3 regions of the Klebsiella quasipneumoniae subsp. quasipneumoniae genome follow, and region 2 is predicted to be linked to each of the others. Evidence: predicted binding sites of a transcription regulator. Region 2 holds the regulator's gene; each other region holds the start of a gene.
What was found. The regulator PhoB, encoded in region 2, activates phosphate uptake and scavenging genes when phosphate is short. The targets are predictions, from matches to a motif close to CTGTCATAAAACTGNCNNAT.
Positions count from the first base shown of each region.

Region 1: uvrB (excinuclease ABC subunit UvrB) is a predicted target of PhoB. The motif match lies at 4,174-4,193, and genes of this name have one in related genera.
Region 3: glpT (glycerol-3-phosphate transporter) is a predicted target of PhoB. The motif match lies at 3,951-3,970, and genes of this name have one in related genera.

Region 1 is NZ_CP084876.1:3,625,991-3,633,508, reverse strand. It holds gene bioB (biotin synthase BioB) at 1-441, shown strand, start outside; gene bioF (8-amino-7-oxononanoate synthase) at 438-1,595, shown strand; gene bioC (malonyl-ACP O-methyltransferase BioC) at 1,579-2,334, shown strand; gene bioD (dethiobiotin synthase) at 2,327-3,049, shown strand; gene LGM20_RS17535 (ABC transporter ATP-binding protein) at 2,991-3,713, opposite strand; gene LGM20_RS17530 (hypothetical protein) at 3,800-4,012, opposite strand; gene uvrB (excinuclease ABC subunit UvrB) at 4,423-6,444, shown strand; gene pmrB (two-component system sensor histidine kinase PmrB) at 6,697-7,518, opposite strand, start outside.
Region 2 is NZ_CP084876.1:4,162,732-4,170,249, reverse strand. It holds gene sbcC (exonuclease subunit SbcC) at 1-669, opposite strand, end outside; gene sbcD (exonuclease subunit SbcD) at 666-1,871, opposite strand; gene phoB (phosphate response regulator transcription factor PhoB) at 2,054-2,743, shown strand; gene phoR (phosphate regulon sensor histidine kinase PhoR) at 2,765-4,060, shown strand; gene brnQ (branched-chain amino acid transporter carrier protein BrnQ) at 4,475-5,794, shown strand; gene proY (proline-specific permease ProY) at 5,881-7,254, shown strand; gene malZ (maltodextrin glucosidase) at 7,406-7,518, shown strand, end outside.
Region 3 is NZ_CP084876.1:1,539,780-1,547,297, reverse strand. It holds gene nrdB (class Ia ribonucleoside-diphosphate reductase subunit beta) at 1-1,070, shown strand, start outside; gene yfaE (class I ribonucleotide reductase maintenance protein YfaE) at 1,070-1,324, shown strand; gene glpQ (glycerophosphodiester phosphodiesterase) at 1,396-2,466, opposite strand; gene glpT (glycerol-3-phosphate transporter) at 2,476-3,822, opposite strand; gene glpA (anaerobic glycerol-3-phosphate dehydrogenase subunit A) at 4,095-5,717, shown strand; gene glpB (glycerol-3-phosphate dehydrogenase subunit GlpB) at 5,707-6,966, shown strand; gene glpC (anaerobic glycerol-3-phosphate dehydrogenase subunit GlpC) at 6,963-7,518, shown strand, end outside.

The DNA.
Region 1 (7,518 bases), 540 kb from region 2:
GACCGCGCTGGCCTGCTGCTGCAGTTGGCCAACCTGCCCACGCCGCCGGAAAGCGTGCCCATCAACATGCTGGTAAAAGTCAAAGGTACGCCGCTGGCGGATAACGACGACGTCGACGCTTTCGATTTTATTCGCACTATCGCCATCGCGCGCATCATGATGCCCACCTCTTACGTGCGTCTCTCCGCCGGCCGCGAGCAGATGAACGAGCAGACCCAGGCGATGTGCTTTATGGCCGGGGCGAACTCCATTTTCTACGGCTGCAAGCTGCTGACCACGCCGAACCCGGAAGAGGACAACGATCTGCAGCTGTTCCGCAAGCTGGGGATCAACCCGCAACAGACGGCGGTGCTGGAAGGCGACAATGAGCAGCAGCAGCGTCTGGAGCAGGCCTTACTCACCCCGGACACTGAGGAATATTACAACGCGGCGGCGCTATGACCTGGCAGCAGCGAATCGATCGGGCGCTGGACGAGCGACGGGCGGCGGATGCCCTTCGCCGCCGCCTGCCGGTGACGCACGGCGCCGGGCGCTGGCTGGAGCGGGAAGGGGAGCGCTGGCTTAACTTCTCCAGCAATGACTATCTCGGCCTGAGCCAGCATCCGGCGATTATCGCCGCCTGGCAGCAGGGGGCGGAACGTTATGGCGTCGGTTCCGGCGGCTCGGGACACGTAAGCGGCTATAGCGAGGCCCACCGTGCGCTGGAAGAGGAACTTGCCGACTGGCTGGGCTACCCGCGCGCATTGCTGTTTATCTCCGGCTTTGCCGCCAATCAGGCGCTGATCGCCGCCCTGGCCGATAAAGAGGATCGGATTGTGGCCGACCGCCTGAGCCACGCCTCCCTGCTGGAGGCGGCCAGTCTGAGTCCGGCGCAGCTACGCCGTTTCGGCCACAACGATCCGCAAGAGCTCGCTCAACTGCTGGCTAAGCCGCTGGCGGGCGAACAGTTGGCGGTCACCGAAGGCATTTTCAGCATGGACGGCGACAGCGCGCCGCTGGCGGCCATTCACGCCGCGGCGCAGGCCGCCGGGGCGCTATTGCTGGTGGATGATGCCCACGGCGTCGGCGTGGTCGGCGACAAAGGACGCGGGAGCTGCGCCGCGCAGGCGGTGCGCCCTGAGCTGCTGGTGGTTACCTTCGGCAAGGCGTTCGGCGTCAGCGGCGCGGCGGTGCTGTGCGATGACGCGCTGGCCGATTATCTGCTGCAGTTTGCCCGCCATCTGATCTACAGCACCGCGATGCCGCCCGCCCAGGCGGTGGCGCTGAGCGCCGCGCTGCGGGTGATTCGCAGCGATGAAGGCCAGCGCCGCCGCGACACCCTGGCCGCCCGTATCCGTCAGTTCCGCGCGGGGATGGGCGAGACGTCGCTGGGTTTGACCGACTCCGTCAGCGCGATCCAGCCGCTGATCGTCGGCGATAACGGGCGGGCGCTGAGCCTGGCCAGCCGTCTGCGCGACGCGGGCTGCTGGGCAACGGCGATCCGTCCACCGACGGTGCCGGTCGGCAGCGCTCGTCTGCGCCTGACCCTGACCGCCGCCCATCAGGCTGAGGACATTAACCGTTTACTGGAGGTGCTGCATGGCCACGGTGAATAAGCAGGCGGTCGCCGCGGCGTTTGGCCGGGCGGCCAGCGGCTATTCGCAACATGATGAACTGCAGCGGCGCAGCGCGGAACTGCTGCTGCGCCAGCTGGCGCGTCGCGATTTTCCCCGGGTGCTGGATGCCGGCTGCGGCCCAGGCAGCATGAGCCGCCGCTGGCGTGAGGCAGGCAGCGTGGTGACCGCGCTGGATCTCTCCCCCGGGATGCTGGCCCAGGCGCAGCGTAACGACGCCGCCCAGCATTACCTGCTGGGCGACATTGAGGCGCTGCCGCTGCCTGACGCCTGCCTCGATCTGGCGTGGAGCAATCTGGCGGTGCAGTGGTGCGACGATCTGCGCGCAGCCCTTGGCGAGCTGTACCGGGTGGTGCGTCCCGGCGGCAGCGTGGCGTTTAGCACGCTGCTGGCCGACTCGCTGCCGGAGCTCAATCAGGCGTGGCGGGCCATCGACGACCGGCCGCATGCCAACCGTTTTCTCAGCGAAGCGGCGGTGCGCGAGGCGCTGAGCGGCCTGCGGGCGTCCGGCGAGGTGCATCAGATTAGCCTGCCGTTCGTCGATGCGCTGAGCGCCATGCGATCGCTGAAGGGCATCGGCGCCACCCATTTGCACCAGGGGCGGGCATCGGCCCCGCTTAGCCGCGGCAAACTGCGCGAGCTACAGCTGGCCTGGCCGCAGCGGCAGGGCGTCTGCCCGCTGACGTATTCTCTTTTTACAGGAGTCATTGAGCGTGACTAAACGTTTTTTTGTCACCGGGACCGACACTGAAGTCGGGAAAACCATCGCCAGCAGCGCCCTGCTGCAGGCGGCGAATCAGCTGGGTTTTCACACCGCCGGCTATAAGCCGGTGGCTTCCGGCAGCGAGCTTACCGCCGCCGGGCTGCGTAATGAAGACGCGCTGGCGCTGCAGCGTCATAGCCGGGTCGCGCTGCGCTATGAGCAGGTTAACCCGTATACCTTCGCCGAGCCGACCTCACCGCATATCATCAGCGCCGACGAAGGACGGCCGATCGCCGCGGCGAGGCTCTCCAGCGGGCTGCGCGAGTTAGAACGCCTCGCCGACTGGGTGCTGGTGGAAGGGGCCGGCGGCTGGTTTACGCCGCTTTCGGAAACCCTGACCTTCGCCGACTGGGCGCAGGCGGAGCAGCTGCCGGTGATTCTGGTGGTGGGCGTCAAGCTCGGCTGCATCAACCACGCGATGCTTACCGCCCAGGCGGTACGCCAGGCGGGGCTGCCGCTCGCGGGGTGGATCGCCAATGACGTGCTGCCGCCGGGCAAGCGCCACGCCGAGTATCTGGCGACGCTGAAAAACCGGCTGGCCGCGCCGTTCCTCGGTGAAATACCGTGGCTTGCCGATATCGCGCAGCGCGACGATCTCGGCCAGTATCTGGACCTCAGGGCGCTGGATCCGGCGTCATCCACTGCGCCAGCAGCGGTTCATCCAGCGCCATAATATCGCCTTCGGCGACGTTACGGCCCCGGTGCAAAACACAGAAACGATCCGCCACCCGGCGGATAAAGGGCAGGTGCTGCTCGGCGAGCAGCACCGTCAGGCCGATATCGCGATTCAACCGCAGCAGCAGATCCGCCAGCTTTTGCAGACAGCGCGGCCCTCTGCCGCGCGAGGGTTCATCAAGGATCAGCAGCCGCGGCTGGACAATCAGCGCCCTGGCCAGCGCCAGCTGGTACTGATCGTCGTCGCTCAGCGAGGCGCCTTTGCGCTGCCGTAGGGCATAGAGTTCGGGAAAATGTTCATAGATTTCGCCGCCGCTGGCGTTAGCCCCGGGTTTCCCGGCCGCGAGGGCAATATGTAGATTCTCTTCCACGCTGAGCTGGGAGAAGATGCGTTTATCCTGCGGCACATAGCCGATACCGATGGCGCTGCGCGACTGGGCCGACAGGGGGGTGAGATCCTGCGGCGGGGCGCCAATGTCATGCCAGGTCATCCGGCCGCTGGCCACCGGCAGGTGCCCGGCAATGCAGTTAACCAGGGTGGTTTTTCCCATGCCCTCGCGTCCCAGTACGCCAATGCACTCCCCCGGGCGTAGTTCAAGATCGACATTCCACAGCGAATGCTGGTTGCCGTAAAAGTGATTTACTGCCTGTAAATTCAACATGGACGTTTTCTCCTTATCCTGGCGTCAGGGCGACAGAAAGATGCTGCAAAACTCTTGCCAGGAAAAAGAACGCTCGGAAAAAAACGCTAAACGCCGATACCATCAGGCACAGCCAGCGCCGGGGCTGCACTTTTCCGGTGCCCGACGCTAAAGGGTGGTGCAAAAAGCAGCAAAAATCGAGCGGCTTTAAGCGGATAGTTATCAAAAATAGTTCGATAAAAATTTTTCGCCGCGCGGTTTAGGCAGCCAGACGATTTGCGCCGGGCGGCGGCGGTCTTGGGCTGCAGACAGTTATCCACTATTCCTGTGGATAACCTTGTGTATTAGAGTTAGAAAACCTGCGGTAAGCTAGAGCGTACGCGGCTTGCGGCTGAATTGGCGCGAAAGGCGTCTTTTCTTTAAAAGCATTAAATATCAGCTTGTTAGATAAAATCAATGGGTGTAAGAAAAGCGTCATCTTCTGCCATAAAACTTTCACCCGTCCGCTTGACAAATGTTAAAAGGTAAAAATTTCTGGGGATAACCCTGACGGCCGGAGGATTATTCCGCCCGGCGCGCGTTTTATATCCCGGTTGCCGGCAAAAAAGGCCAAATCGTGGCGCTATCATAATCACGTACTGTTTAAATATCCAGTATATTTTGTTGGCAAAAAACGGCCCGAGGGGTAGAATTAAACACCGGCCGCTAAATCTTTTTCAGGTTCTGATTGATGAGTAAATCGTTTGTTCTGCATTCCGCCTTTCGCCCCTCCGGAGACCAACCGGAAGCCATCCGCCGCCTGGAAGAGGGGCTGGAGGATGGGCTCGCGCATCAAACGCTGCTGGGGGTCACCGGCTCCGGTAAAACCTTTACCATCGCCAACGTGATTGCCGATCTGCAGCGGCCGACGATGGTGCTGGCACCAAACAAAACCCTGGCGGCCCAGCTCTACGGCGAGATGAAAGAATTTTTCCCCGAGAATGCCGTCGAGTATTTCGTCTCCTACTACGATTACTACCAGCCGGAAGCCTACGTCCCCAGCTCAGATACCTTCATTGAGAAGGACGCCTCGGTAAACGAACATATCGAGCAGATGCGCCTGTCGGCCACTAAAGCGCTGCTTGAGCGGCGCGATGTGGTGGTGGTGGCCTCGGTCTCGGCTATCTACGGCCTCGGCGACCCGGACCTGTATCTGAAAATGATGTTGCATCTGACGGTGGGGATGCTGATTGACCAGCGGGCGATCCTGCGCCGCCTGGCCGAGCTGCAGTATACCCGCAACGATCAGGCCTTCCAGCGCGGCACCTTCCGCGTGCGCGGCGAGGTGATCGACGTCTTCCCGGCGGAATCCGACGATATCGCCCTGCGCATTGAGCTGTTTGACGAAGAGGTTGAGCGCCTGTCGCTGTTCGACCCGCTTACCGGCCATGTGGAATCGACGGTGCCGCGCTACACCATTTATCCCAAGACGCACTACGTGACGCCGCGGGAACGCATCGTCCAGGCGATGGAAGAGATTAAGCTGGAGCTGGCGGAGCGGCGCAAGGTGCTGCTGGCCAACAACAAGCTGCTGGAAGAGCAGCGCTTAACCCAGCGCACCCAGTTCGACCTCGAAATGATGAACGAGCTGGGCTACTGCTCGGGCATTGAAAACTACTCGCGCTTCCTCTCCGGGCGCGGGCCCGGCGAGCCGCCTCCCACCCTGTTCGACTACCTGCCGGCAGACGGCCTGCTGGTGATCGACGAATCCCACGTCACGGTGCCGCAGATCGGCGGCATGTACCGCGGCGACCGGGCGCGCAAAGAGACGCTGGTGGAGTACGGCTTCCGCCTGCCGTCGGCGCTGGATAACCGGCCGATGAAGTTTGAAGAATTCGAAGCGCTGGCGCCGCAAACCATCTACGTGTCGGCGACCCCCGGCGCCTACGAGCTGGATAAATCCGGCGGCGAGGTGGTGGATCAGGTGGTGCGTCCGACCGGTCTGCTGGACCCGATCATCGAAGTGCGGCCGGTGGCCACCCAGGTCGACGACCTGCTGTCGGAGATCCGCCTGCGCACGGCCATCAACGAGCGCGTGCTGGTCACCACCCTCACCAAGCGGATGGCGGAAGACTTAACCGAGTACCTTGAGGAGCACGGCGAGCGGGTGCGCTATCTGCACTCGGATATCGACACCGTCGAACGTATGGAGATTATCCGCGACCTGCGTCTTGGCGAGTTTGACGTGCTGGTGGGGATCAACCTGCTGCGTGAGGGGCTGGATATGCCGGAGGTGTCGCTGGTGGCGATCCTCGATGCGGACAAAGAGGGCTTCCTGCGCTCCGAACGCTCGCTGATCCAGACCATCGGCCGCGCGGCGCGCAACGTCAACGGCAAGGCTATTCTGTACGGCGATAAGATCACTCCCTCGATGGCGAAAGCCATCGGTGAGACGGAGCGGCGACGGGAGAAGCAGCAGCGCTACAACGAAGAGCATGGCATCGTGCCGCAGGGGCTGAACAAGAAAGTGGTGGATATCCTGCAGCTGGGCCAGAGCCTGGCGAAAACCAAAGCCAAAGGGCGCGGTAAAGCGAAGGCCGTCGAGCCTGCCGGGCTCAGCGGCGTGGATATGACGCCAAAAGCGCTGCAGCAGAAAATCCACGAGCTGGAAGGGCAGATGATGCAGCACGCGCAGAACCTCGAGTTCGAAGAGGCGGCGCAAATTCGCGACCAGCTGCATCAGCTGCGCGAACTGTTTATCGCCGCCTCCTGAGTGTTGGCGCATACCGCCGGACGGGGATAGGCGAGGGGGCAGTGAAGGTACGGCGCTGCGCTGACCGTTCCGCAGCCAGATAACCCACGGCGGAGAAGAAAAAAGGCCGCAAAGCGGCCTTCTTAATGTTTGCTTAATCTCGCCAGGCGACACTATCCTCAACCTGATGAGGATAGTGCCCATGCAAAAAATCAACTTCCGTGAATATCTGGCGGTCGCCACCGCCCTGGTCATTATTGTTGCCTTCTTCCATCAGTGGGTGCTGACGTTCTGACCCGCACGCCGCGGGAATAACACCCACGCGCGGACCCCTGGCCCCGGCTGGCGGTTATGCAAAAAGAACTGGGCGTCATGCAGCTGAGCAATGCGCGTGACGATGCTCAGTCCAAGCCCTATGCCGCCGTAGCGACTGTCCATGCGTACAAAGGCCTTACTGAGTTCGCCGCTTTTCGCCTCATCAATTCCCGGTCCTTCATCTTCCACTGCCATCACCGGCATCAGACCCGCTTTCACCGACACGCGGATCGTCGACCCTTGCGGGCTGTAGCGATGGGCATTCTCCACCAGATTGCGCAGAATGACGCGGATGAGCGTCGCGTCGCCAGAGACGACGGCCTCGCTTTCGACATCCGTCAGCAGCAGCCGTTGCTGGCGCTCGGCCAGCATGGTCTCCAGCTCATCCTGCAGCGGTTTGACCACGTCATCCAGCAGCAGCACCTGCTGATAGCTGCCGGCGGAAAAGGACTGACCGACGCGTGCCAGCTGCAGCAGCTGCGAAATGCTGGTGGTCATCTGGTCGAGGCGCTGGATCAGCGGGTCGACGCCCATGCCATGCACTTTCGCCAGCAGCTCAAGGTGCAGCCGCAGCCCGGCCAGCGGGGTGCGCAGCTCATGCGCCACGTCGGCGGTAAACAGCCGTTCGCGGTCAAGGGTCAGATTGAGGCGGGAAACCAGCTGATTCAGGGCGGTGGTCACCGCCGTCACCTCAGGTACCGATTCGCTGAGCACGATGGGGGTGAGGTTGTCCGGCGTGCGACTCTCCAGCTCGCTTTGCAGACGTGAAAGCGGGCGGGT
Region 2 (7,518 bases):
TTCCTGCAGCGCCTGCTGCTGGGCCTCCGTCAGCAGGACGATGCCCGCCGCCTGGGCTTCGAACTTCTCCAGCGTATGGCGAGCGGCTTTGTGCTGCTCATAGACCATCGCCGAAATCTGACCGTAGATTTCCGTGCCGGTCAGCTCCTCCAGCAGCTCCGCGCGATCGCTCGGCTTCGCGTTCAGAAAGGCGGCAAATTGCCCCTGGGAGAGCAGCATCGAGCGGGTGAAGCGGCCATAGTCGAGGCCGGTGAGCATCGCGGTTTGCTCCAGCTTATCCGAGACCTTATCGGCGAGGATTTTGCCGTCGGCGCAGCGCGCCAGCTCGACGCGGGGCGCCTGCAGGTTGCCATCTGGCTGGTTACGCGCCCGGTTCTGGCTCCAGAAGGCGCGGTAGGCGATGCCTTTCACTTCAAACTCCACCTCCGCCAGACACTCGGCGGTATCGCGGGTCATCAGGTCATTTTGCGACTGGGAGACTTTATTCAGGCGCGGCGTCTCGTGATAGAGCGCGAGGCAAATGGCGTCGAGCAGAGTGGTTTTCCCGGCGCCGGTGGCGCCGGTAATGGCGAACAGGCCGTTGCTGGCGAACGGCTCGGCGGTAAAGTCTATCTTCCATTCCCCTTTCAGGGAGTTGAGGTTTTTCAGACGCAGACTGAGGATTTTCATGCGTTTTCGTCCTCCGCGGTGAGCGTATGCAGCGTATGGGCGAACAGCTCGTGCAGCCGGGCGCGCTTCTCATCATCAATCTCGGTCAGCGCCAGCCGGCGCTCGAACACCTCTTCCACCTTCAGTTCGCTGAGGGTCTCCCGCTGGGCGTTGAGCAGTATTTTCTCGCGCTGCTCGCGGCTGCGGCGCACCAGCAATACTTCCACCGGCAGATCCTCCGTCAGCGCCTGAATATGACGCTGAATATCGTGCAGGTACTCCTCGGTGGTGATTTCGATATCCAGCCACACCGGCGGGTCCTGTTCAACGCCGCGCCACTGCGCCAGCTGGGCGGTGATGGCGGCCAGATCGCCTTTGATGACCGCCAGCGGCTGGGTGACGGGCACCTCAAGGGTCTCCACGGCGCTGAGTCGCCCATCGCTAAAGCTCACCAGATGCACCGATTTCGCTTTACCGGTTTCATCAAAGCTCAGCGGCAGCGGCGAGCCGCTGTAGCGGATGTGCTCGCAGCCGCCAACCACCTGCGCCCGGTGAATATGGCCCAGCGCAATGTAGTCGGCAGGGGGGAAGTGCTGCGCCGGGAAGGCATCCAGCGTGCCGATATAAATGTCGCGAACGGCATCGCTTTTGCTGGCGCCGACGGTAGTCAGATGGCCGCTGGCAATCACGGGTAGCGGCCGATCGCCGCGCAGGGCGCAGGCATGCTGATACTGCTCCTGATAATAGTCGCTGATGGCGTGCAGCAGCTGCTGCTGTTTTTCCCGACCGGAGTGGCCGGCCTGGCTGGTGACCAGCTCGCGCGGGCGTAAAAACGGCACCGGGCAGAAGATAGCGCCTGGGGTGCCGTCGCGCCGCGGCAGCTCAATGGGCGGGCAGCCGGCGTTCGCCACGACGGTGGTGTGTAAAAAGGCGAGGATATCGCGGGATTCATTGAGCATCGCCACCGAATCATGGTTGCCCGCCAGCACCACCAGGCGACAGCCGGTCTGCTGCAGCTGGACGACAAAGCGGTTATACAGTTCGCGAGCGTAGCTCGGCGGCGATCCGGTATCAAAAATATCGCCGGCCACGATGATGGCGTCGACTTCATGCTCCTGCGCGCGGGCCAGCAGCCAGGTCAGGAAGGCGTCATGTTCGGCCGCACGGCTTTTGCTGTAAAAATTCTGGCCCAGGTGCCAGTCGGAGGTGTGAAGGATGCGCATAAATCTTCCCTAGCGAAAAAAGCATGAGCGGCAGTATACCATTTGTCGGAGAGGGGTAAGTCCGCGTCATGCTTCAAAATACCCGATCGTCAGACGGTCATTTTTTTCATAAATCTGTCACAAAAGTGACGCATAATGACGCCGCACTTCTATACTGATGGCTAAAAAACACAGGGTAAATAATGGCGAGAAGAATTCTGGTCGTTGAAGATGAAGCTCCAATCCGCGAAATGGTCTGCTTTGTTCTGGAGCAAAATGGCTTTCAGCCTGTCGAAGCGGAAGATTATGACAGCGCGGTGAATCAACTCAATGAACCCTGGCCTGATTTGATTCTCCTTGACTGGATGCTGCCGGGCGGTTCGGGGCTGCAGTTCATTAAGCTGCTCAAGCGCGAGGCGATGACCCGGGATATTCCGGTGGTGATGCTGACCGCGCGCGGAGAAGAAGAGGATCGCGTTCGCGGCCTGGAGACCGGGGCGGACGACTACATTACCAAGCCTTTCTCACCGAAGGAGCTGGTGGCGCGAATCAAAGCGGTGATGCGCCGTATTTCGCCGATGGCGGTGGAAGAGGTGATTGAAATGCAGGGGCTGAGCCTCGATCCCTCATCGCACCGGGTGATGACCGGCGAAAGTCCGCTGGACATGGGGCCAACGGAATTTAAATTATTGCACTTCTTTATGACCCATCCGGAGCGGGTGTACAGCCGCGAGCAGCTGCTGAACCACGTTTGGGGAACCAACGTCTATGTGGAAGACCGCACGGTAGACGTCCATATTCGCCGCCTGCGTAAAGCGCTGGAACACAGTGGCCATGATCGCATGGTGCAAACGGTTCGCGGCACGGGGTATCGTTTCTCCGCCCGTTTCTGAATTTTGACAGGAGTGTGACCCGTGCTGGAACGGCTGTCATGGAAAAGGCTGGCGCTGGAGCTCTTTTTAGCGTGTATTCCGGCCCTGATTCTGGGGGCGTTTGTGGGTCATTTGCCGTGGTTTTTACTGGCGGCAGTGACCGGTTTGTTGATTTGGCATTTCTGGAATTTGATGCGCCTGTCGTGGTGGCTGTGGGTGGACCGGAGCATGACCCCTCCGCCCGGCCGCGGCAGCTGGGAGCCGCTGCTGTATGGTCTGCACCAGATGCAGATGCGTAATAAAAAGCGTCGACGTGAGCTGGGAAGCCTGATCAAACGCTTTCGTAGCGGGGCGGAATCCCTGCCGGACGCGGTGGTCCTGACCACGGAAGAGGGGGCCATTTTCTGGTGTAACGGCCTGGCGCAGCAGATTTTAAACCTGCGCTGGCCGGACGACAGTGGGCAAAACATTCTTAACCTTCTGCGCTATCCTGAATTCGCCAACTACCTGAAACAGCGTGATTTTTCAAAGCCGCTCAATCTGGTGCTGAATAATGCCCGTCATCTGGAAATTCGCGTGATGCCCTACAGCGACAAACAGTGGCTGATGGTGGCGCGCGACGTGACGCAGATGCATCAGCTGGAAGGGGCGCGGCGTAACTTTTTCGCCAACGTCAGCCATGAGCTGCGCACCCCGCTGACGGTGCTGCAGGGCTATCTGGAGATGATGCAGGAGCAGGTGCTGGAAGGGGCGACCCGTGAAAAGGCCCTGCACACCATGCGTGAGCAAACCCAGCGTATGGAGGGGCTGGTGAAGCAGTTGCTCACGCTGTCGCGTATTGAAGCCGCGCCGGCGCTGGCGATGAATGACCGCATCGACGTGCCGATGATGCTGCGGGTCGTGGAGCGCGAGGCGCAGACCCTCAGCCAGGATAAGCAGACGCTGATTTTTACCGTCGATGAGCAGCTCAAGGTGCTGGGCAACGAGGAACAACTGCGCAGCGCCATTTCTAACCTGGTCTATAACGCGGTGAACCACACCCCGCCGGGCACCGAAATTCGCGTCAGCTGGCAGCGAACGCCCCAGGGGGCGCTGTTCAGCGTCGAGGATAATGGGCCGGGCATTGCGCCGGAGCATATTCCCCGTCTGACCGAGCGCTTCTATCGGGTGGATAAGGCTCGCTCCCGGCAAACCGGGGGCAGCGGCCTGGGGCTGGCGATCGTCAAACACGCGGTCAACCATCATGACAGCCGGCTGGAGATCGACAGCACGGTGGGCAAGGGAACCCGTTTTAGCTTCCTGCTCCCGGAACGATTAATTGCCAGAAACGACGCCTGAGCGGCGCGCTGTCAGCTTATCTTGCCAATGACCAGCTTCGGCTGGTCATTTTCCCTGGCAGTCGTTTTTCTCTTGCCTATTTAATGAACGTGCGCTGCTTTTTTGTTCGCATGATAAGCCACGGGTTTTCCATCAATATGGTAAATGATTCTGGTGTGAAACTGATAACCAGCATAATCATCTGCTTTTGCGATCGTGCCTTGCTTTAAAACGTTATAAGCGTTTAAATTGCGCCTGCGCAGTCGATGACAGACTGCTTTTGCGTGGTAATACCAAAAACAATTCTTTCCCACGCCGCTTCGGGAGCATATCTCGCTGAGTTTACCGGCAATCGCCGCTGTATCGTCCCTGAGAGGGTAGCGCGGTATTTTTCCATTTTTTTACAACACCACATCCACAGGCAGTAATGAATTTATGACCCATCAGTTAAAATCTCGCGACATCATAGCGTTGGGCTTTATGACCTTCGCGTTGTTCGTTGGCGCAGGCAACATTATTTTCCCGCCGATGGTTGGCTTACAGGCGGGCGAGCACGTCTGGACGGCGGCGATCGGCTTCCTGATCACCGCGGTGGGTCTGCCGGTGCTGACGGTGGTGGCGCTGGCGAAAGTCGGCGGCGGCGTTGAAAGCCTGAGCACCCCGATTGGTAAAGTGGCTGGTATCCTGCTGGCGGTGGTGTGTTATCTCGCGGTGGGACCGCTGTTCGCGACCCCGCGCACCGCGACCGTCTCTTTTGAAGTCGGGATTGCGCCGCTGACCGGCGATGGCCCGCTGCCGCTGCTGATCTACAGCGTTATCTACTTCGCGCTGGTGATCCTGGTCTCGCTCTATCCGGGCAAACTGCTGGATACGGTGGGCAACTTCCTGGCGCCGCTGAAAATTATCGCCCTGATTGTGCTGGCGGTCGCCGCTATTGTCTGGCCGGCAGGCCCGATCAGCGACGCGCTGGAAGCGTATCGTACCGCGCCATTCTCCAATGGCTTCGTCAACGGCTACCTGACCATGGACACCCTCGGCGCGATGGTGTTCGGGATCGTGATTGTTAATGCCGCACGCTCCCGCGGCGTCAGCGAAGCGCGTCTGTTGACCCGCTACACCGTCTGGGCGGGCCTGATGGCAGGCGTCGGTCTGACCCTGCTGTATCTGGCGCTGTTCCGTCTGGGCTCGGATAGCGCCACCCTCGTGGACCAGTCCGCTAACGGCGCGGCGATCCTCCACGCCTACGTGCAGCATACCTTCGGCGGGGCGGGCAGCTTCCTGCTGGCGGCGCTGATCTTCATCGCCTGCCTGGTGACGGCGGTGGGCCTGACCTGCGCCTGCGCCGAATTCTTTGCCCAGTATCTGCCGTTCTCCTATCGCACGCTGGTCTTTATCCTCGGCCTGTTCTCGATGGCGGTCTCCAACCTCGGTCTGAGCCACCTGATTCAGGTGTCGATTCCGGTGCTGACCGCTATCTACCCGCCGTGTATCGCACTGGTTGTATTAAGCTTTACCCGCAGTTGGTGGCATAATTCGTCCCGTGTTATCGCGCCGGCCATGTTTATCAGTCTGATGTTTGGTATCATTGACGGGATTAAGTCATCGGCGTTTGCCGCTATCCTGCCGGCCTGGACCGCGCGTCTGCCGCTGGCGGAGCAGGGCCTGGCCTGGCTGATGCCGACCGCCGTGATGGCAATTCTCGCGGTGATCTGGGACCGTGCCGCCGGACGTCAGGTGACCTCCAGCGCGCACTAACCGGCGTTGAGGACAAGCGTTTAACCACGGGACTTCGGGTTCCGTGGTTTTTTATTTTTTGTGTTAAACGGCATTGAAAAACCACGATGGAAAGTAGTAACAAGCTTAAGCGCGGGCTAAGCACCCGGCACATTCGCTTTATGGCCCTGGGTTCCGCCATCGGCACCGGGCTTTTTTACGGTTCAGCCGACGCGATTAAAATGGCCGGACCCAGCGTTCTGTTGGCCTACATTATCGGCGGCGTCGCAGCATATATCATTATGCGCGCGCTCGGTGAGATGTCGGTGCATAACCCTTCCGCCAGCTCATTCTCCCGCTATGCCCAGGAAAACCTCGGCGGACTGGCGGGGTATATCACCGGCTGGACCTACTGCTTTGAAATCCTGATTGTCGCCATCGCCGACGTCACCGCCTTCGGGATCTACATGGGCGTCTGGTTCCCGACGGTGCCGCACTGGATCTGGGTGCTCAGCGTGGTGCTGATCATCTGCGCCGTCAACCTGATGAGCGTCAAGGTATTTGGCGAGCTGGAGTTCTGGTTCTCGTTCTTCAAAGTGGCCACCATCATCATCATGATCCTCGCCGGGTTCGGCATCATTATCTGGGGGATCGGCAACGGCGGCCAGCCGACGGGGATTCATAATCTGTGGAGCAACGGCGGCTTCTTCAGCAACGGTTGGCTGGGAATGGTGATGTCGCTGCAGATGGTGATGTTCGCCTACGGCGGTATCGAAATCATCGGCATTACCGCCGGTGAGGCGAAAGATCCGGAGAAATCCATTCCACGCGCCATCAACTCGGTGCCGATGCGCATTCTGGTGTTCTATGTCGGCACGCTGTTCGTCATTATGTCTATCTATCCGTGGAACCAGGTGGGTACCGACGGCAGCCCCTTTGTCCTGACCTTCCAGCATCTGGGCATTACCTTCGCGGCCAGCATTCTTAACTTCGTGGTCCTGACGGCCTCGCTGTCGGCGATTAACTCCGACGTGTTCGGCGTGGGCCGTATGCTGCACGGCATGGCCGAGCAGGGGAGCGCGCCGAAGGTGTTCGCCAAAACCTCGCGTCGCGGTATTCCGTGGGTGACGGTGATGGTGATGACCATTGCGCTGCTGTTTGCGGTATACCTCAATTACATCATGCCGGAAAACGTCTTCCTGGTGATCGCCTCGCTGGCCACTTTCGCCACCGTGTGGGTGTGGATTATGATCCTGCTGTCGCAGATTGCCTTCCGCCGCCGTCTGTCGCCGGAGGAGGTCAAGGCCCTGAAATTCAAAGTCCCCGGCGGGGTGGCGACCACGGTTGTCGGCCTGGTGTTCCTGGCGTTTATTATCGCCCTGATCGGCTATCATCCGGACACCCGCATTTCGTTGTATGTCGGTATGGCGTGGATTGCGCTGCTGCTGCTGGGCTGGGTCTTTAAGACCCGTCGCGATCGCCGCCTGGCGCAGGCTCAGTAATCGACATCGCCCCGGTCAGCATCGCGCGACCGGGGCGGCTTGCCGACCCGCGTCCTCCCCCGTTATCCTCCCCCAAAAAATCCTGTGACGATGAGTTCTGCGCCTGACGGCTATGGCAAGGTGTGCCCATTCTGCACAATGAGGATTCACGATGTTGAAGGCATGGCACCTTCCGGTTGCACCCTTTATCAAGGTGCAACAGGACCGACTGTTTATTACCCTGTGGCTAAGCGGTGAGTCGCTGCCGCAGCGGATCACGCTGCG
Region 3 (7,518 bases), 2.6 Mb from region 2:
GCCAGCCGGTTAACGTGGCCCGCTACGATCAGCAAAAATACGATATCTTTGAAAAGCTGATTGAAAAACAGCTCTCCTTCTTCTGGCGCCCGGAAGAGGTTGACGTCTCCCGCGATCGCATTGACTACCAGGCGCTGCCGGAACATGAAAAACACATTTTCATCAGCAACCTGAAGTACCAGACGCTGCTCGACTCCATCCAGGGCCGCAGCCCGAACGTGGCGCTGCTGCCGCTGATCTCCATCCCGGAGCTGGAGACCTGGGTGGAAACCTGGGCCTTCTCCGAGACCATTCACTCGCGCTCGTACACCCATATCATCCGCAACATCGTCAACGACCCGGCGACCGTGTTCGACGATATCGTCACCAACGAGCAGATCCAGAAGCGTGCCGAGGGGATCTCCCACTATTACGATTCGCTGATCGAGATGACCAGCTACTGGCACCTGCTGGGCGAAGGCACCCACACCGTCAACGGCAAGACCGTGACCGTCAATCTGCGCGAGCTGAAAAAGAAACTCTATCTGTGCCTGATGAGCGTTAACGCCCTGGAAGCGATCCGCTTCTACGTCAGCTTCGCCTGCTCCTTCGCCTTTGCCGAGCGCAAACTGATGGAAGGCAACGCCAAAATTATCCGCCTGATCGCCCGCGATGAAGCGCTGCACCTGACCGGCACTCAGCATATGCTGAACCTGCTGCGCTCCGGCAGCGACGATCCGGAAATGGCGGAAATCGCCGAAGAGTGCAAGCAGGAGTGCTATGACCTGTTCGTGCTGGCGGCGCAGCAGGAGAAAGAGTGGGCGGACTATCTGTTCCGCGACGGCTCGATGATTGGCCTGAACAAAGATATTCTCTGCCAGTACGTCGAGTACATCACCAATATCCGCATGCAGGCGGTGGGCCTCGATCTGCCGTTCCAGACCCGTTCCAACCCGATCCCGTGGATCAACACCTGGCTGGTCTCCGACAACGTCCAGGTGGCGCCGCAGGAAGTAGAGGTCAGCTCTTACCTGGTCGGCCAGATCGACTCTGAAGTCGATGCCGACGACCTGAGCAACTTCCAGCTGTAATGAAGCGGATCTTCTTGAAAATCTCTGACACTCGCCTTGAGTGTCAGGATGAACACCCTTCCCTGTTGGCTGCTCTTGAATCGCATAATATCGACGTCGAGTATCAGTGCCGCGCAGGCTATTGCGGCTCCTGCCGCACTCGTCTGGTCTCCGGCCAGGTTGACTGGCTGACCGAGCCGCTGGCCTTTATCCAGCCGGGAGAAATTTTGCCCTGCTGCTGCCGGGCGAAGGGCGATATCGAAATTGAGATGTAAGTTTTGTCGGGCGGCGTAACGCTTATGCGCCCGACAAAACTGCCGTTCACAGGCCGGGTAAACCCGGCTTTTTACTGCTTAGCGTCCAGAAACTGCACCGCTTTATCCGGGAAATCGGTAAACAAGCCATCGACGTCCGCCTGGCGATACAGCAGGTCATAGAGCTGATTGACGTTGCTGGCGTACTCCGGCAGTTGATCCGCGCGCACAGTATACGGATGCACCTGCAGATGGCTGGCGTGCGCCTCCTTCACCATCGCCGTCAGCTTCACCGCCCCCGGCTTTGAGCCTTCCGCCACCAGCATATGATAATCCGGACCAATGCCGTCGGCGTACTGCGCAATCTGCGCCATGGCCCCCGGCTTGAACATCCAGTCATAGTTGTAGTTCACCCACTTGCCGTCAGCCTGCCGCTGCTGGGTTTCATTCCAGTCGGTATAGGCGATAAGCTGCACCAGCTTGAGATCCATGCCCATCTTCGGCTCCAGCTCATGCTTAATACGCTTGAGCTCGTTGGCGTCAAAGCACTGCAGATAGACCTTATCCTGCTTGCTGGTGTAGCCATATTCTTTCAGCACTTTCAGCGTGCTGGCGGCAATATCTTTGCCTTCCTGATGGTGGAACCACGGCGCTTTGATTTCCGGGTAAATACCGATGTTTTTGCCGGTGGAATGATTCAGCCCCTGGACAAACTCAATCTCTTCTTCAAAGGTATGAATGCGAAAATCGGATTTGCCCATCGGGAAACGCCCGGGATAGGTTTGCACATTCTTGCCGTCTTTCGGCTCAAACCCTTCGGTAAACGTCAGCGACTTGATCTCGGCCAGGGTAAAGTCGATGGCGTAAAAACGGCCATCTTGACGCGCCCGCTGCGGGAAGCGCTGAGCGACGTCGGTCACCCGATCCAGATAGTGGTCGTGCAACACCACCAGTCGGTCGTCTTTGGTCATCACCAGGTCTTGCTCAAGGTAATCCGCCCCCTGAGCGTAGGCCATCGCTTTCGCCGGCAGGGTATGTTCAGGCAGATAACCGCTGGCGCCCCGGTGGGCGATAACCATTTTATCCGCCGCTGTCGCGCTGAAGCACAGCGCCGAACTGGCCAACATCATGCCGCTCATTAGCGCGGTGAGTTTCATGTTCATCGCCGCTCCTTAGGCTTGCTTCAGCTGTTGATGATGGCGGCGTTCACCGAGCATCACGATAACCAGCAGGACAACCGCCAGCACGCTGCCGCCGATCATCACCATAAAGCCGCCGTCCCAGCCGAAGAAATCGACGGTGTAGCCGACGATGGCGCTCGCGGCCACGGAACCGCCGAGGTAACCGAACAGGCCGGTGAAGCCTGCGGCGGTGCCGGCGGCTTTCTTCGGCGCCAGCTCCAGCGCATGCAGGCCAATCAGCATCACCGGGCCGTAGATCAGGAAGCCGATAATAATCATACAGGCCATATCGACGCCCGGGTTACCCGGCGGGTTCAGCCAGTACACGACGGTGGCGATGGTGACCAGGGTCATAAAGAACACGCCGGTGGCGCCACGGTTGCCTTTAAACACTTTATCCGACATCCAGCCGCACAGCAGGGTGCCCGGGATCCCCGCGTACTCGTACAGGAAGTAGGCCCAGGAGGATTTATCCAGCGCGAAGTGCTTCACCTCTTTCAGGTAGGTCGGCGACCAGTCGAGAATGCCGTAGCGCAGCAGATAAACGAAGACGTTGGCGACCGCGATGTACCACAGCAGCTTGTTCGGCAGAATGTACTGCATAAAGATCTGCTTCGCCGTCAGCTCTTGTTCATGCTCTTCGCTGTAATCGTCCGGGTAGTCGTTTTTATACTCTTCGATCGGCGGCAGGCCGCAGGATTGCGGCGTATCGCGCATCATCGCGAAGGCGAAAATCGCCAGCAGAATAGCGCCGAAAGCCGGCATATAGAGCGCCGCATGCCAGTCGTTAAACCAGGCCATACCCAACAGGAACAGCAGCGGCGGAATCCCCCCGCCGACGTTATGCGCGCAGTTCCACACTGAAACAATTCCGCCGCGCTCTTTCTGCGACCACCAGTGGACCATGGTACGGCCGCACGGCGGCCAGCCCATCCCCTGGAACCAGCCGCAGAGGAACAGCAGCACGAACATGATCATGATGCTCGAGGTGGCCCACGGTACGAAGCCCATCACCAGCATCACCAGCGCGGCGAGGATCAGCCCCGCCGGCAGGAAAATGCGCGGATTCGAACGGTCAGAGACCGATCCCATGATGAATTTCGAAAATCCGTAGGCAATGGAGATGCCGGAAAGGGCGAAACCGAGATCGCCGCGAGAGAAACCTTGCTCGATAAGATAGGGCATCGCCAGGGCAAAGTTCTTACGAACCAGATAGTAAGCGGCATAACCAAAGAAGATGCCGATAAAAATCTGCCAGCGTAACCGACGATAGAGCGGGTCGATCTCCGCGGCTGGCAAACGCGCTTTATGCGCGGCGGGTTTAAAAATACTTAACATATCAGCCTCCGTGGCCCTTGCTGTTTTTTACTGACGTCACGACAACAATCCCAGATTAATCACCAACTTCGAATCTGGCCGCGATGGTAGGCAATACGTAGAGCTGATACTGTGAAATATCGCACAATTTGTTACAGAAATATGACAAAAGGTTCCAATGTGAGCACAAAATCACATAATGCGCTCAAATAACGCGCGAATATGCTCGAAATCAAACAATAACCTTATTGATTGTGGCTAAATGGCGGTAAACGAAAGCAGAGGAGCTGAAGATGACGGGACGTCTTGATAGCGAGGTCATCATCATCGGCGGCGGAGCAACCGGCGCCGGCATCGCCCGCGACTGCGCCCGACGCGGATTACGCACAGTGCTCATTGAGCGCCATGATATCGCCACCGGGGCCACCGGCCGTAATCATGGGCTGTTGCACAGCGGCGCCCGCTATGCGGTGACCGACAACGAATCCGCCCGCGAATGCATCAATGAGAACCGCATCCTGCGCCGCATCGCCCGTCACTGTATCGAACCGGCCGGCGGTCTGTTCATTACCCTGCCTGAAGACGATCTGGCCTGGCAGCAGACCTTTATCGCCGCCTGCCAGCAGGCTGGCATAGAGGCCACGCCGCTTTCTGCGCAGGAGGCGCTGCGCCGCGAGCCCGCCGTCAACCCGACGCTGCTGGGGGCGGTGCAGGTCCCGGATGGCACCATTGACCCGTTTCGCCTCACCGCGGCCAATATGCTCGACGCCCGCGAACACGGCGCGCAGATCCTCACCGGCTGCGAAGTGACAGGCCTGCTGCGCCAGGGCGACCGCGTCTGTGGCGTCCAGGTATACGATCGTCAGCTTCACCAGACCCGCGCCTTGTACGCCGGGGTAGTGGTCAATGCCGCCGGGATCTGGGGGCAGCGCATTGCGGAATATGCCGACCTGCGCATCACCATGTTTCCGGCGAAGGGATCGCTGTTGATCCTTGACCACCGGATTAACAACCTGGTGATCAACCGCTGCCGTAAGCCGGCCGATGCCGATATTCTGGTGCCTGGGGATACCATCTCGCTGATCGGCACCACCTCGATGCATATTCCTTATGACGAAATTGACGACAACCGGGTAACGACCGCGGAAGTCGAAACCCTGCTGCGCGAAGGTGAAAAGCTGGCGCCGGTCATGGGCCGCACCCGGATCCTCCGCGCCTACTCCGGCGTGCGCCCGCTGGTGGCCAGCGACAACGATCCCAGCGGACGCAGCGTCAGCCGCGGCATCGTCCTGCTCGACCATGCTCAGCGCGACGGCATGGAAGGCTTCATTACCATCACCGGCGGCAAGCTGATGACCTATCGCCTGATGGCCGAGTGGGCCACCGACGCCGTCTGTCGTAAGCTGGGCAACACCACCCCCTGTTCCACGGCCGAGAGCCCGCTCCCCGGGTCGCAGGAGCCGACGGAAAGCACCCTGCGAAAAATTATCTCCCTGCCGGGCCCGCTGCGCGGCTCTGCTGTCTACCGCCATGGCGATCGCACGCCGGCCTGGCTTGGCGACAGTCGCCAGCACCGTAGTCTGGTCTGCGAATGCGAAGCCGTCACCGCTGGTGAAGTGAAATACGCGGTGGAAAATCTGGCGGTCCACACCCTGCTCGACCTGCGCCGCCGTACCCGGATTGGCATGGGGACCTGCCAGGGGGAACTCTGCGCCTGCCGCGCCGCCGGTCTGCTGCAGCGCTTTAACGTCACCACCCCCGCGCAGTCGTTGACCCAGCTGTCGGCGTTTCTCAATGAGCGCTGGAAGGGCGTGCAGCCCATCGCCTGGGGCGACGCGCTGCGCGAAAGCGAATTCACCCGCTGGGTCTACCTCGGCCTGTGCGGACTACCACAGGAGCATCAGGATGAAATTTGACTGCGCGATTATCGGCGGCGGACTGGCCGGCCTGCTGTGCGGCCTGACGCTGAATCAGTCCGGCCTGCGCAGCGTTATCATCAGCCGCGGGCAAAGCGCGCTGCATTTTTCCTCCGCGTCGTTAGATCTGCTCTCGGCGCTGCCGAACGGCGATAACGTCACTGACCTCGCGCAAGGTCTGCAGCAGCTCGCTGAACTGCTTCCTGAGCATCCTTATTCCCGGCTCGGCGCCGGGGCGGTGCTCGAATACGCAAAACAAACTGAAGCCCTGCTGGCCGCCTGCGGCGCGGTGATGCAGGGCGACGCGCACCGCCCGCACCGGCGGGTAACGCCGCTGGGGACGCTGCGCGCGGCGTGGCTATCGCCGCAGGAGGTTCCTGTCGCGCCACTCCCCCGACAGGGGGTCTGCCTGGTGGGGATCAGCGGCTTTGCCGATTTTCAGCCGCATCTCGCCGCCGCCGCGCTCGGGCAAACCGGCGTCACCGCCGTAGCGGCGGAAATCGAGTTACCGCTGCTGGATGTTTTACGTGACAACCCCACCGAGTTTCGCGCCGCCAATATCGCCCGCCTCCTCGACGATGAAAACCACTGGCCTGCCCTGCATGCGGCGCTGCTGCCGCTGGCGCAACAGCATGAGCTGCTGATCATGCCCGCCTGCTTTGGCCTCGCCGACGATCGCCTGTACCACTGGCTGCAGGCGCGCCTGCCCTGCCCGCTGCGTCTGCTGCCGACGCTGCCGCCTTCGGTTCCCGGGATGCGCCTGCACCGTTTGCTGCAGCGGCAGTTTATTCGCGGCGGCGGCACCTGGCTTGCCGGCGATGAAGTGGTGAACATCAGCCATCGACAGGGCGCCGTCGAGGCCGTCTGGACGCGAAATCACGGCGATATTGCGCTGCGTCCGGGTTTTACCGTGCTGGCCAGCGGCAGCTTTTTCAGTAACGGTCTTGTCGCCACGCGGGATAGCGTGCGCGAACCCATTCTCGGTCTCGATCTACAGCAGACCCTGCCGCGCGACGACTGGTACCAGCGCGACTTCTTTGCCTCCCAGCCGTGGCAGCGCTTCGGGGTGAAAACCGATGCCCTGCTGCGCCCCATGCTGGGCGGGCAGCCGTTCAGCAATCTTTTCGCCATCGGTTCGCTGCTCGGCGGGTTCGATGCCATTCAGCTCGGCTGCGGCGGCGGGGTCTGCGCCGTCACCGCACTGCACGCCGCCAGACAGATCCACGCCCTCGCCGGAGGCCGACCATGAACGATACCCGTTTTGAAAGCTGCATTAAGTGCACGGTCTGTACCACCACCTGTCCGGTCAGCCGGGTCAATCCGCGCTATCCCGGGCCGAAACAGGCGGGGCCGGACGGCGAACGCCTGCGCCTGAAGGATGGCGCGCTGTACGATGAGGCGCTCAAGTACTGCATTAACTGCAAGCGCTGTGAGGTCCCCTGCCCGTCGGATGTGAAAATTGGCGATATCATTCAGCGCGCCCGGGCACAGTATGGCCAGCAAAAACCGACCCTGCGCGACGCTATTCTCAGCCATACCGACCTGATGGGCACCCTTTCCACCCCCTTTGCCCCACTGGTAAACGCCACCACCGGCTTAAAACCGGTACGCCGCCTGCTCGACGCGGCGCTCAATATCGATCATCGCCGCACGCTGCCAAAATATGGCTTCGGCACCTTCCGCCGCGCTTACCGCCAGCTCGCGGCCAGACAGGCGCAGTACCCTGAGCAGGTGGCCTTCTTTCATGGTTGCTACGTCAACTATAACCACCCGCAGCTGGGCAAGGATCTGATTCGCGTCG